2 regions of the Hyphomicrobium album genome follow, and region 1 is predicted to be linked to the other one. Evidence: predicted binding sites of a transcription regulator. Region 1 holds the regulator's gene; the other holds the start of a gene.
What was found. Region 1 encodes PhoB, which activates phosphate uptake and scavenging genes when phosphate is short. Its sites were predicted from a motif close to TGTCATNNANCTGTCAT; they were not measured.
Positions count from the first base shown of each region.

Region 2: GIW81_RS18615 (alkaline phosphatase) is a predicted target of PhoB. The motif match lies at 2,822-2,838, and genes of this name have one in related genera.

Region 1 covers NZ_WMBQ01000002.1:80,808-86,486, reverse strand. Annotated here, with positions in the region: gene GIW81_RS12555 (Hsp33 family molecular chaperone) at 1-24, opposite strand, end outside; gene argF (ornithine carbamoyltransferase) at 24-971, opposite strand; gene GIW81_RS12545 (aspartate aminotransferase family protein) at 1,001-2,167, opposite strand; gene GIW81_RS12540 (GcrA family cell cycle regulator) at 2,885-3,430, shown strand; gene phoB (phosphate regulon transcriptional regulator PhoB) at 3,516-4,202, opposite strand; gene phoU (phosphate signaling complex protein PhoU) at 4,227-4,937, opposite strand; gene pstB (phosphate ABC transporter ATP-binding protein PstB) at 5,027-5,679, opposite strand, start outside.
Region 2 covers NZ_WMBQ01000003.1:56,776-62,454, reverse strand. Annotated here, with positions in the region: gene GIW81_RS18620 (GntR family transcriptional regulator) at 290-1,012, shown strand; gene GIW81_RS18615 (alkaline phosphatase) at 1,024-2,769, opposite strand; gene GIW81_RS18610 (hypothetical protein) at 3,087-3,341, shown strand; gene GIW81_RS18605 (DUF1178 family protein) at 3,357-3,773, opposite strand; gene GIW81_RS18600 (carbon-nitrogen hydrolase family protein) at 3,770-4,639, opposite strand; gene grxC (glutaredoxin 3) at 4,685-4,942, opposite strand; gene GIW81_RS18590 (ComF family protein) at 5,071-5,679, opposite strand, start outside.

The sequences.
Region 1 (5,679 bases):
CGTCGTTGCGACCGTTCCCGCCATCAAGAAACTCCGAGACACCAGGCGAGGATCGCCTTCTGCGCATGCAGCCGGTTCTCCGCCTCGTCGAACACGACCGACTGGGGACCGTCGATGACGTCCGCCGTCACCTCCTTGCCGCGGTAGGCGGGGAGGCAATGCATGAAGATGGCGCCGTCGGCCGCCTTGCTCATGAGCTTGGCGTCGACCGCGTAGGGCTCGAGCATCTTCTTGCGGCGCGCCGCATCCGTTTGCCCCATCGACACCCAGGTATCGGTGACGACGCAATCGACGCCACGCACGGCTTTCGCCGCATCGGACGTATAGCTGATGGCGCCCTTCTCGCGCTTGCCCCAGTCGACCGCCGCCTCCTCCGGGCGAAGTGCATCGGGGGTGGCGATGCGCAGCTCGAAGCCGAAGCGCACGGCAGCGTGCATCCACGACACGGCGACATTGTTGCCGTCGCCGACCCAGGCCACCGAGCGGCCTTTGATGGGGCCCATGTGCTCCTCGAAGGTCATGATGTCGGCCATGACCTGGCAGGGATGGCTCTTGTCGGTCAGGCCGTTGATCACCGGAACGGTCGCGTACTCGGCAAGGTCGAGCAGCGTCTCGTGCGAGTTGGCGCGGATCATGATCGCGTCGACGTAGCGCGACAGCACGCGCGCCGTGTCGGCGATGGATTCTCCGCGGCCGAGTTGCAAGTCGCTGTTGTTGAGCGACAGCGTCTGGCCGCCGAGCTGGCGCATGGCGACGTCGAACGACACGCGCGTGCGCGTCGATGGCTTCTCGAAGATCATCGCCAGCGTCGATTCGGCGATCTCGTCGGGCTTGAACTTTGCCGGCGTGCGCTTGCCCGCCCTCTTCATCGCGTGCGCCATGTCGATGATGGTGCGCAGCGTCTTCGGCTCGAGCGCGTCGAGGTCGAGAAAATGTCTCGGCTGTCTAGTGGTTTGCGATTTCGTTGCCATGGCACTCCGGCCGGCTGAAGAATACTGGTTTAGGTGGCGGGCGCCGCGACGCGACCCAGCGCGCGCGACAAGCGTTCCATCGCCTCGGCGATTTCCTCGTCGGCGATATTGAGGGGCGGCAGAAGACGCACGACATTGTCGCTGGCGCCGGCGACGAGCAGCTTCTCGCCGAGCGCCGCCTTGACGACCTCGGCGGGTGCCACTTTCACCTTGATGCCGGCGAGCAGGCCCTGGCCGCGCACTTCCTCGACGAGATCGGGATGGGCGTCTTTTATGCTTGCAAGGCCCTGTTTCAGGCGCAGGGCCTTCTGCTGCACGCCTTCCAGAAAGCCAGGCTCCAGAACCGCATCGAGCACCGCATAGCCGACCGCCGTAGCGAGCGGATTGCCGCCGAACGTCGAGCCGTGCGTCCCGGGCGTCAGCGCCTTCGCCGCCTCCTCGGTGGCGAGCAGCGCGCCCAGCGGAAAGCCGCCGCCGAGGCCCTTGGCGATAGGCATGAGGTCGGGGGTTATGCCGGCGAGTTCATAGGCGAACAGCGTGCCCGCGCGGCCCATGCCGCACTGAACCTCGTCGAACACCAGCAGCAGCCCGTGCTTGTCGCACAGCGCGCGTAGCGCCCGCAGGAACTCGGCGCTCGCCACGTTGACGCCGCCTTCGCCCTGCGTGGGCTCGATCATGATCGCCGCCGTTTCGGGCCCGATCGCCTGCTCGACCGCCTCGAGATCGCCGAACGGAACTTGGTCGAAGCCTTCGACCGCGGGACCGAAGCCCTCCAGATACTTGGCGTTGCCGCCGGCGGCGATGGTCGCCAGCGTGCGGCCGTGGAAGGCGCCCGTAAAGGTAATGATCCGCCAGCGTTCTGGCTTGCCGCTCACGAACTGGTAGCGCCGCGACGCCTTTATCGCTGCCTCGCACGCCTCGGCGCCCGAATTGCAGAAGAACACCCTGTCGGCGAACGTCGAGGCGACGAGCCGCTCGGCAAGCCGCTCCTGCCCCTCGACGCGGTAGAGGTTGGAGGTATGCCACAGCTTGCCGGCCTGCTCGGTGAGCGCGGCGACGAGACGTGGGTGCGCATGCCCGAGCACGTTGACGGCGATGCCGGACGCGAAATCCAGATAGCGGTCGCCCGACGGCGTGATGAGCCACGCCCCCTCCCCACGCTCGAAAACGAGGTTCTGGCGCGCGTAAGTACCCATAACGGCCGGCGAAGGGCCGGTTGTAGGAGCAGCCTTGGTTGAGGATTCCGAGGCCGCCAAGGATGCGGACATCGGTCAGCCCACCCTCAAGCAGCGAAGCGTCGCTGAAATCAAAAAAGGCCACCTCCGCGGCGGCCCTGGAACGGCTGTAGATACGCGCGAGGTGCTTTTCTGTCAACGGAATGAGTGTTTTCCGTCAACTCCGGGACCCCTTTCGCGCGTCCATCGGTCAATTGCGCCTTCCGCAACTCACACTTGGGGATGGCTCATTGTGGAAACCGGGCGGGGGAGCCTCCGGCCCCAGCATCGATGGGCAATTGGGCCACGTGGCGCGACATTGCATGTTGCGAATATACCACCTGTCCCGTTGGATGCCCGACGCGCCAGATCTCTGATCTTGTAGGCCCAATTCTGCCTGTTGTAGGTTTCCCTCCGTCGCGGCACGAGGTCTCGCGCTTAATGCGGGACACTCGCTCGAGTAGCCACGACGCGCATCGGCGAAGCAGTTGCTCGCCCTGTCGAATATGCGCTTCGCGTCAAGCGTCAATCAGTTCGCGTCATCCCAGTAACAGCGTCCCGTAACCGGCCAGGCATTGGCTTGTCGCGTTCGCCGTAGTGCGTCTCGCACTGCGCGGTCGCGTCCCCTGTCTGTCCCGATTGACAATCGGTGTGCGCCTCGGCTTGCGCGCGCCCCTGTGGCTCAGGGAGCGAGACTTTATGGCTTGGACGGATGAGCGCGTGGAGCTGTTGAAAAAGCTCTGGGGCGAAGGCCTGAGCGCCAGCCAAATCGCCGGACGCCTCGGCAGCGTCACGCGCAACGCGGTGATCGGCAAGGTTCACCGGCTCGGCCTCTCCGGTCGCGCCACCACCTCACGCATGAAGAGCCATCGCCCGCGCCCGCGGATGGCGTCGAAGCGCATGGCGAAGGCCCGTTTTTCCGCCACCGGCAACCCCGCGTTCCGGGCGCTCTACCAGGAGCAGCAAGAACCCTACATGCCCGCGGTGGAGGAGATCGTCATCCCGCTCGCCGAGCGCAAAACCATCCCGACGCTGCTCGAGTGCAGCTGCCGCTGGCCGATCGGCGACCCGCAAATGGCCGACTTCCACTTCTGCGGCAAGGACAAGGTTCCCGGCTTGCCCTACTGCGAGTTTCATGCCCGCCGTGCGTTCCAGCCGCCTCAAGCTCGCCGCCGCGAGCGCGAGGTGGTGGAGCCGGCGATGGGCGGCGCTCTCGACGTCATTCAGCGCAAAGAAACCGCTTAAGCGGTCAACGCGCCAATCTCGGCAACTAGCCAACAGCGCCGGGCGATGAGCTCGGCGCTCTTTTTTGGCCGGCAGGGAGGGAGTGTCAGGCTTCGCCGAAGACGTAGCCCGCGGAGCGTACGGTGCGGATTGGATCGCGCTCGTTGCCGCGGATGAGCGCCTTGCGCAGCCGGCCGATGTGCACGTCGACCGTGCGCTCGTCGACGAAGGCGTCGCGGCCCCACACGCCGTCGAGCAGCTGCGTGCGCGACAGCACCCGGCCCGAGCTTTCCATCAGAAACTCGAGGAGGCGGAACTCGGTAGGTCCAAGGCGCACTTGGCGCAACCCGCGCATCACGCGGTGCGCCGCCCGATCAAGCTCGATGTCGCCGATCTTCAGCACTTCGGCGACGCGGTCAGGAGACGTGCGGCGCAGGATGGCCTTCACGCGCGCCATCAGCTCCGGCAGCGAGAACGGTTTGACGACGTAGTCGTCGGCCCCTGTCGACAGGCCGCGAATGCGATCGCTCTCCTCGCCGCGCGCGGTGAGCATGAGGATCGACACGTTGCGCGAGTCCGACTTGGAGCGCAGGCGCCGGCAAAGCTCAATGCCGGACACGCCCGGGAGCATCCAGTCGAGCACGACGAGATCGGGACGCTCCTCCTCGAGTAGGATGAGCGCCTCCTCGCCGGTCTCGGCATGGGCGACGCGAAAACCTTCGGCTTCGAGATTGTAGCGCAGCATCTCAGCGAGCGGCGCCTCGTCCTCGACAATGAGAACCTTAGCGGACATTCCGATTGCCCTGCCTCCCTCTCATCAACTGCCGGAGATCAGCGTCGAGCTGGTCTGATCGTCCTTGGGACGATCGTCGGCGATGTTGAAGCCGCGCACCAGGAAGTGCACCGTCTCGGCGATGTTGGTGGTGTGATCGCCGACGCGCTCGACGTTCTTGGCGCCGAACAGCAGATGCGTGGAGATGCCGATATTGCGCGGATCCTCCATCATGTAGGTCAGGAGCTCGCGGAACAGCGAGTTGTACATCGCGTCGATCTGCGCGTCCTCGCGCCACACGGCGAGCGCCTTGTCGGCGTCGCGCTCGGCGTAGGCGTCGAGCACTTCCTTCAACTGATGCAACGCCAGCTCCACCATGTGGCGGATGCCCGACATCAGCGGCTTGGGGTGCGATTCATCGGCGATCGCCAGCGCGCGCTTGGCGATGTTCTTGGCGAGGTCGCCGATGCGCTCGAGGTCCGTAGTGATGCGCAGGGCGCCCATAATGTGGCGCAGGTCGTCGGCCATCGGCTGGCGGCGGGCCACCATCGAGATGACCTGCTCCTCGATCTCGCGCTCGAGATTGTCGATCTGCCGGTCGGAGGCGACGACTTCCTCGGCGAGCTTGGGATCGCGCTTTTCCAACGCGCCGAGCGACTGGCCAAGCAACTGCTCGGCGAGGCCACCCATTTGGGCAATCTTCTTGTCGAGCAACGCCAACTCTTCTTCGTAGGATTTTACGGTGTGCTCATTCATGGGCTTGTCTCCTGCCGAACGCGTCGGGCGGATTTCGGGGGCGGGCTTGGCGGGCTGCGCGGCCTGGCGGCCGAAGAGGGTGCGCAGCATCAGCCGAACCGTCCTGTGATGTAATCCTGGGTGCGCTTGTCCTTGGGACTGGTGAAGATATCGGGCGTGGCGCCTTCCTCGACCAGGATGCCGAGATGGAAGAAGGCCGTGCGCTGCGACACGCGCGCCGCCTGCTGCATCGAATGGGTGACGATGATGATGCAGAAGTTCTTGCGCAGATCGTCGATCAGTTCCTCGATGCGTGCGGTGGCGATTGGATCGAGGGCCGAGCACGGCTCGTCCATGAGGATGACGTCGGGATTGACGGCGATGGCGCGGGCGATGCACAGGCGTTGCTGCTGGCCGCCTGAGAGGCTGGTGCCGGAATCATCGAGGCGATCCTTCACCTCGTTCCAAAGGCCGGCCTTCCCGAGGCTCGTATGTACGATCTCCTCCATGTCGGCCTTCGAGTGGCTCATCCCGTGGATCCGCGGGCCGTAAGCGACGTTCTCGAAAATCGACTTGGGGAACGGGTTTGGTTTCTGGAACACCATGCCGACGCGGGCGCGCAGCTGCACCACGTCGAGGCTCTTGTCGTAGATGTCCTGGTTGTCGATCGTAATTCTTCCGGTCACCCGCGCACTGGCGACCGTATCATTCATCCGGTTGATGCAGCGCAGGAACGTCGACTTGCCGCAGCCAGAGGGGCCGA
Region 2 (5,679 bases), on a different contig from region 1:
GCACGGCATGAGCATCTTGCGCCCGCATGCCGCACTATGAAGTGAAGCCGTGAAATAAACGTGGACAAACAGAAGGCCTCGTCATCCATCTATGCTATAGTTAACTGAGATTATTATGCTCTACTGCAGACTTTCGGCACAATCGTAGCAAGTGGCGAGTGCATCCTCTGTAGTGCAGACCTTTTGATTTTTAGCACTCGCAAATCTCGACACGCGGCCGGCCAAGTCCAGGGCTTACGTGTCCGTATTTTCGGTCAGAAGGTGAGGTTTTCAACCTACGAGGGCTTCCATGACGGTTGTAGGACGTTTCTCCACACGGCCCCTCTACCTTCAGGTGAAGGACATGCTGATCCAGCGCATCGCGGCAGGTGCCTGGAAGCCCGGTGCGGCCATCCCCAACGAGATCGAGCTATCCCGTGAGCTCGGCATCAGCGTCGGAACCGTACGCAAGGCCCTCGACGAGATGGAGAGCGAGCGGCTGATCTCCCGCCGCCAGGGACGCGGCACCTTCGTCATCGACCAGACCTCCAACGAGCATGCGGTCCGCTTCAGCAATATCCGCGATGCCAACGGGATTCGGATTACGGGTGAGGTCGAAAGCTGCTCCGTCGCGGCGGCCGCGGCGAGCGATGTCGAAAGCCGCCGGCTGCAGCTGCGCACCGGCGAGCCGATCTTCCACATCCATCGCGTCCGCACGCACAATGATGCGCCGCTGATGGTCGAGGACGCGACCGTCCCGCAGTCCCGCTTTCCTGGCTTGCCGCAGGAAGAGGACGTCACCCTGAGCATCGTCGTTCTCGCCCATCGCTACGGGGTGCTTCTGGCACGCGCAGAAGAGAAGGTTGGCGCCACCGCCGCCAAAGGCGGGATCGCCAAGGCCCTGAAAGTGGCGGAAGGCACGCCGCTATTGACGCTCGACAGCGTCGTCTACGCGATTGACGGCCGGCCGATCGAGTGGCGCGTGGCGCACTGCCACCTCAGCGACGACCACTACTTGGCCGAGATGAGCTGACCGGGTTGCGTTCAGCTGCCCAGTCCGAGCGCCCGCGCCATGGCGCGGAACACGAAGGTGTTGTCGACGCGACCGCGGAACGCGTCGGCCCCGGGGCCAGAAGCCGTCAGCACCACATCGTCGGCGGCGTGCACGCCGGTGCGAGCCGTAAATGGCAGATTGCCGATTTTTCGCGCCGCCCCTGGCTTGCAGTATTCCTCGTTGGCGACTGCCGGCTGCTTGTCACCCTCTGCTGAAGCCGTCGGCGCCGTCGGCTGGTTCTCGCCGGCGAGGTATGGCTTTCCCGGATCGCAGTAGTCGGGATAGGCGGCAAATACCATGGCCAGCCGCCGGGAGACCTCGACCGTCGCCGGATAGCCTTCGGCATCAGGCGCCGGATAGTTCGGAAATTGCGCTGCCGAGTAGGTTTGCAGGCGATCGCGCAACTGCTCGCCCTTGCTATCGTCATAGGTGCCGATGATCGACACCGGATGCGCGTGATCGGGCACGACGATGATCAGGGTATCGTTGTTCTTGGCCGCAAAATCCTTGGCGAGCTTCACCGTATTGTCGAGCATGATGGTGTCGTAGACGGCGCGTTCCCAGTCGAGCGAATGGCTGTACTTGTCGATGCGGCCGGCCTCGACCATCAACAGAAAACCCTTGTCCGAGCGCGACAGAACCGCAAGCGCGGCGCGCATCTCGTCGGTCAGATCGGGCTGGTCAGGGAACTTGGCGACCGTTCCCTTCTTGAGGAACTTACGGTCGAGCGAGCCGTCTATGTTCTTGTCGTTGAAGAGGCCGAGCAGCTTCGTTGTCTCGGGCTTGGCGGCGGCCGCGGCGAGCTGCGTTGCCGTATCGACGAACGTGTAGCCCGCCTCCGCGAATTTCTCGATGTAGTTTTGGTTGTCCTCTCGCTTCGCACGCGCTTCGCCCTTGGGAAGAAAGTTCGGCGTGCCGCCGCCCAATATGACTTCCGGCTGGAGCGAATAGAACATGCGCACAATGTTGTTGTAGTCAGTGCGTTTTCGCGTGTGTGCAACCATGCCGGCGGGCGTCGCATCCTCGATTTCGGTGTCGGTCACGACACCGACCGCGATCCCCAGCCGTCGCTTGGCGAGTTCGGCTATCGTCTCGATGTTGGGATGCCCGAGCGTGCTGCTGTTCAGCGCACAGTAGACTCCGAGGGCGTTGACGCAGGTCTTGTGGCCCGTGGCGTAGGCCGTCATGGCATTGGCACTGTCGGTGACGATGGAATCGGTCCCCGACGTCGACACCAGCGCCATGTGGGGCATGTCATCCATGGCGAGCTCGCCGCCGTAGCGGCCTTCGACGATGCCCTTGGATAGCATGCGCGCCGCGGTGCGGTGCGCCATCGACATGCCGTCGCCGATGAGCAAGATCACGTTCTTGGCGAGACGTCCTTCGGGCGTCCCGTACACAGTCCAGGTGACGGTGGCACGCTTGTCGCCTGCGGTCGCCTCGACGATCGCCGTACAGGGTTTCGCCATCCGCACACCGCGGATCCAGTAGGCGGTGTGACCGAGGTCGTCCTCGTCGACGGCGATCAAAGGCTCGCGGCCGAGCACCTTGGCCGCGTCTTCGCCGTCGATGGTCACCTTGATGTCCGAAGCAGCAACTGCACCGGGAAACTCGACCTTGAAGTCGAAGCTCGCGCCGGTGAGGATCTGCGCTCTATCGATCGGATAGATGGTCTGGCCGACAGCGGCGGATGCGAGGGCGCTCAACGCCACGAGGGCGCGAATGATCGACTGCATGGGGCTGGCGTCTAATCCCGACCTGTCCAGCCACGGGCCTTAGCCCCGCGGCGTGAAGCGTATGTGACAGAGCCGGAGGGGCGCCCTCTCAGAAGTCTTGGCAAACACAACGTTAAGGTCGGCGTGGAATTTCCGCGAACGGCATTCAATGCGTGGAGTATTCCGGTACCACTTTGCTAACGAATACCAGCGGCAACCATTGAAATTGTGTTTGTTTGATTTCAAGTCTTGGACATTCGCGCCGGCGGGGAGGCCAGTTGCGATGCCTGGGGGAGCCAAGCACACGGCTGCCCGTTGGAAGGCGATGGGGGCTTACAATGACGGACGTGCTGAACCGACAGCTATTCGGTCTACTCGCTAAAAACAAAGTCCTGAGGATCAAGGGCTACTCGCTCGCCTACGACACGGACGGCGGCATCGTGATCGACCGCGCCGGTCATGTGCATGGCATCTGGAGCCACGATGCCCGCAGCTACACCTGGGTCTCGCCCGGCAATACCGAGCCCAAGTTCCGGACTCGAGACGCGAAGTCGGCGGTTCTCTACACGGTCGTGGTGCTGGCGCAGGATTGAGCGCGGCGGTGCGGCTCAGTTCGCTTTTTCGGGCAACCGGGGAAGCGCCATGATCTCGACGCCCTCCTCAACCAAGGAGCGCGCCTCGTCGGACGAGGCGGTCCCGCGGATGGCGCGCTGCTCGACCTCTTTATAGTGGATCTTGCGCGCCTCCTCCGGGAAGCGGCTGCCCACGTCCTCAGAATTGGATTCGAGCACCTGCCGCACTGCGCGCACCAAATTGCGATAGCGCGCCGGGGCCTCCTCCTCGGAGACGTCACCACGCGACCGCGCGGCGACATTGGGGGCCATGATCGACTTCCCGACCTCGCAGCTATTGCACTCGGGGCAGCAGATCTGCGCACCTGCCGATTGCACATCGTAAGACGCGCTCGAAGCGAACCAGGCTTCGAACTCGTGGGCATTAGCGCATTGCAGGCGGTAGCGGATCACGACGCAACCTCGTTTGGCGGCGTATCTGCGGCATATACCACGTCAAACGGCCGGTCGTGCCGCAGCGACGGCACCTGGCGACGAACATCCTCCAGGCGTTGCAATTCCACATCGGCGAACGTGACTGCAGGCTGAACGTCCGCCTCCGCCAGAACTTCCCCCCATGGAGAAATGACCAGGCTGTGACCGAAAGTTTCCCTGCCATTCTCGTGACATCCGCCCTGTCCGGCAGCGAAAACGTAGCACTGGTTTTCAATCGCCCGCGCCCTGAGCAGGGTATGCCAATGGGCGAGGCCGGTCGGTTTGGTAAACGCCGCGGGAACGGCAAGAAAACGGGCTCCGGCCTTGGCCAGCGCCCGATGCAGGTGCGGAAACCGCAGGTCGTAGCAGATGGTCATGCCGAGCTGCCCCCACGGAAGCGCGGCGACCACCGCCTCATGCCCGGGCTCGTAGCTGGCGCTTTCCCGGTAGGATTCGCCGCCCGGCAAGTCGACATCGAACATGTGGATCTTGTCGTAGCGGGCGTCTATGCGCCCCTCAGGCGAAATGAGCAGCGAGCGGTTGACGGGCCGGCCGCGCTCGCCGACGAGCGCCAGCGAGCCGACGTGCAGCCAGATGCCGAGCTCGCGCGCCAGAAAGCGGAACTGCGTCACGCCCGGATCGTCGACCTCCGGCTTGATCGCTGCCAGAAGCCGCTCGCGGTCGAGTTCGAGGATATTGGTCATCTCGGGCGTCTGCACATACTGCGCTCCGCCCCGCGCCGCCGCGCGGATCAGCTCGGTCGCCGCGGCGATGTTGCGATCGACCATGCGCCCGGCGCACATCTGCACGAGGCCGACGCGAAACGACTTGGGTGTGTCCGACATGGCGGGCAACCTCTCTGAATGCCGCCGGTACGGCCGATACGAACGCTAAGCCGTGAGCAGCGAGTCGAGCTTGCCTTCGCGATCGAGAGTATAGAGATCGTCACAGCCGCCGACGTGCCGCTCGCCGATCCATATCTGCGGAACCGTATAGCGACCGCCGGCCCTCGCGCTCATCTCGGTGCGCAGCGCCCGTTCGCTGACGTCGATCTCCTCGAACGCGGTGATGCCCTTCTTGCGGAGCAGCTCCTTGGCCATGTGGCAGTAGGGGCAGAAACGGGTGGTGTAGACGGTAACCTTGGGCATGGAATTAGAAGGGTCCCCTTTCCTGCACCAATCGCACTGCCGCGCCGGTGCTCCACCGAAGATTTAGTACCTCCGCGGCGCGTAGCAAAGTGCGCCAACTGCCTAGGCGGCTTTATTCACCGTCGATTTCAAGGCGACAGGAAGGCGGGATCGGTAACCATGGCCAGCGCCAGCACGTCCACCCGCGCTGCCCCCGCTCGCTTCAGCGGCCGGGCACAGGCACGCACCGTGGCACCCGTCGTGATGACGTCGTCGATGAGCACGATATTGGCACCAGTCAGCGCGCCACCCTGACCGGGTGCCACGGCGAATGCGCCGGCGACGTTGTCGCGCCGCTGCTGGCGGCTGAGGCCGACCTGCGGGGCCGTGCGCCGCGCGCGAACCAGCACCGCGGGTGCATACTGTACCCCGGTTAACCGGGCCACCTCCTGCGCCAGGATCGCCGATTGATTGAACCGCCGTGCGGCCAGCCGCAGGCGCGTGAGCGGCACCGGGATGACGAGGTCGGCGTCGGTCAGCAGTGCGCTGCCGGCGTCGACTAGCCACCGGCCGAAGACGCGCCGCGCATCGTGCCGGTCGCGGAACTTGAGGTCATGGACGAGTTCGCGCATCACGCCGTCGAAGCGGGCCACGGCGCGGGCGCGATCGTAGTCGGGCGGATCGGCCTCGGCGGCGGCGGAGACCATCGTGCCTCCGATGTCGAACGGCAGCGGTATGCCGAGCCGGTCGCACAGCGG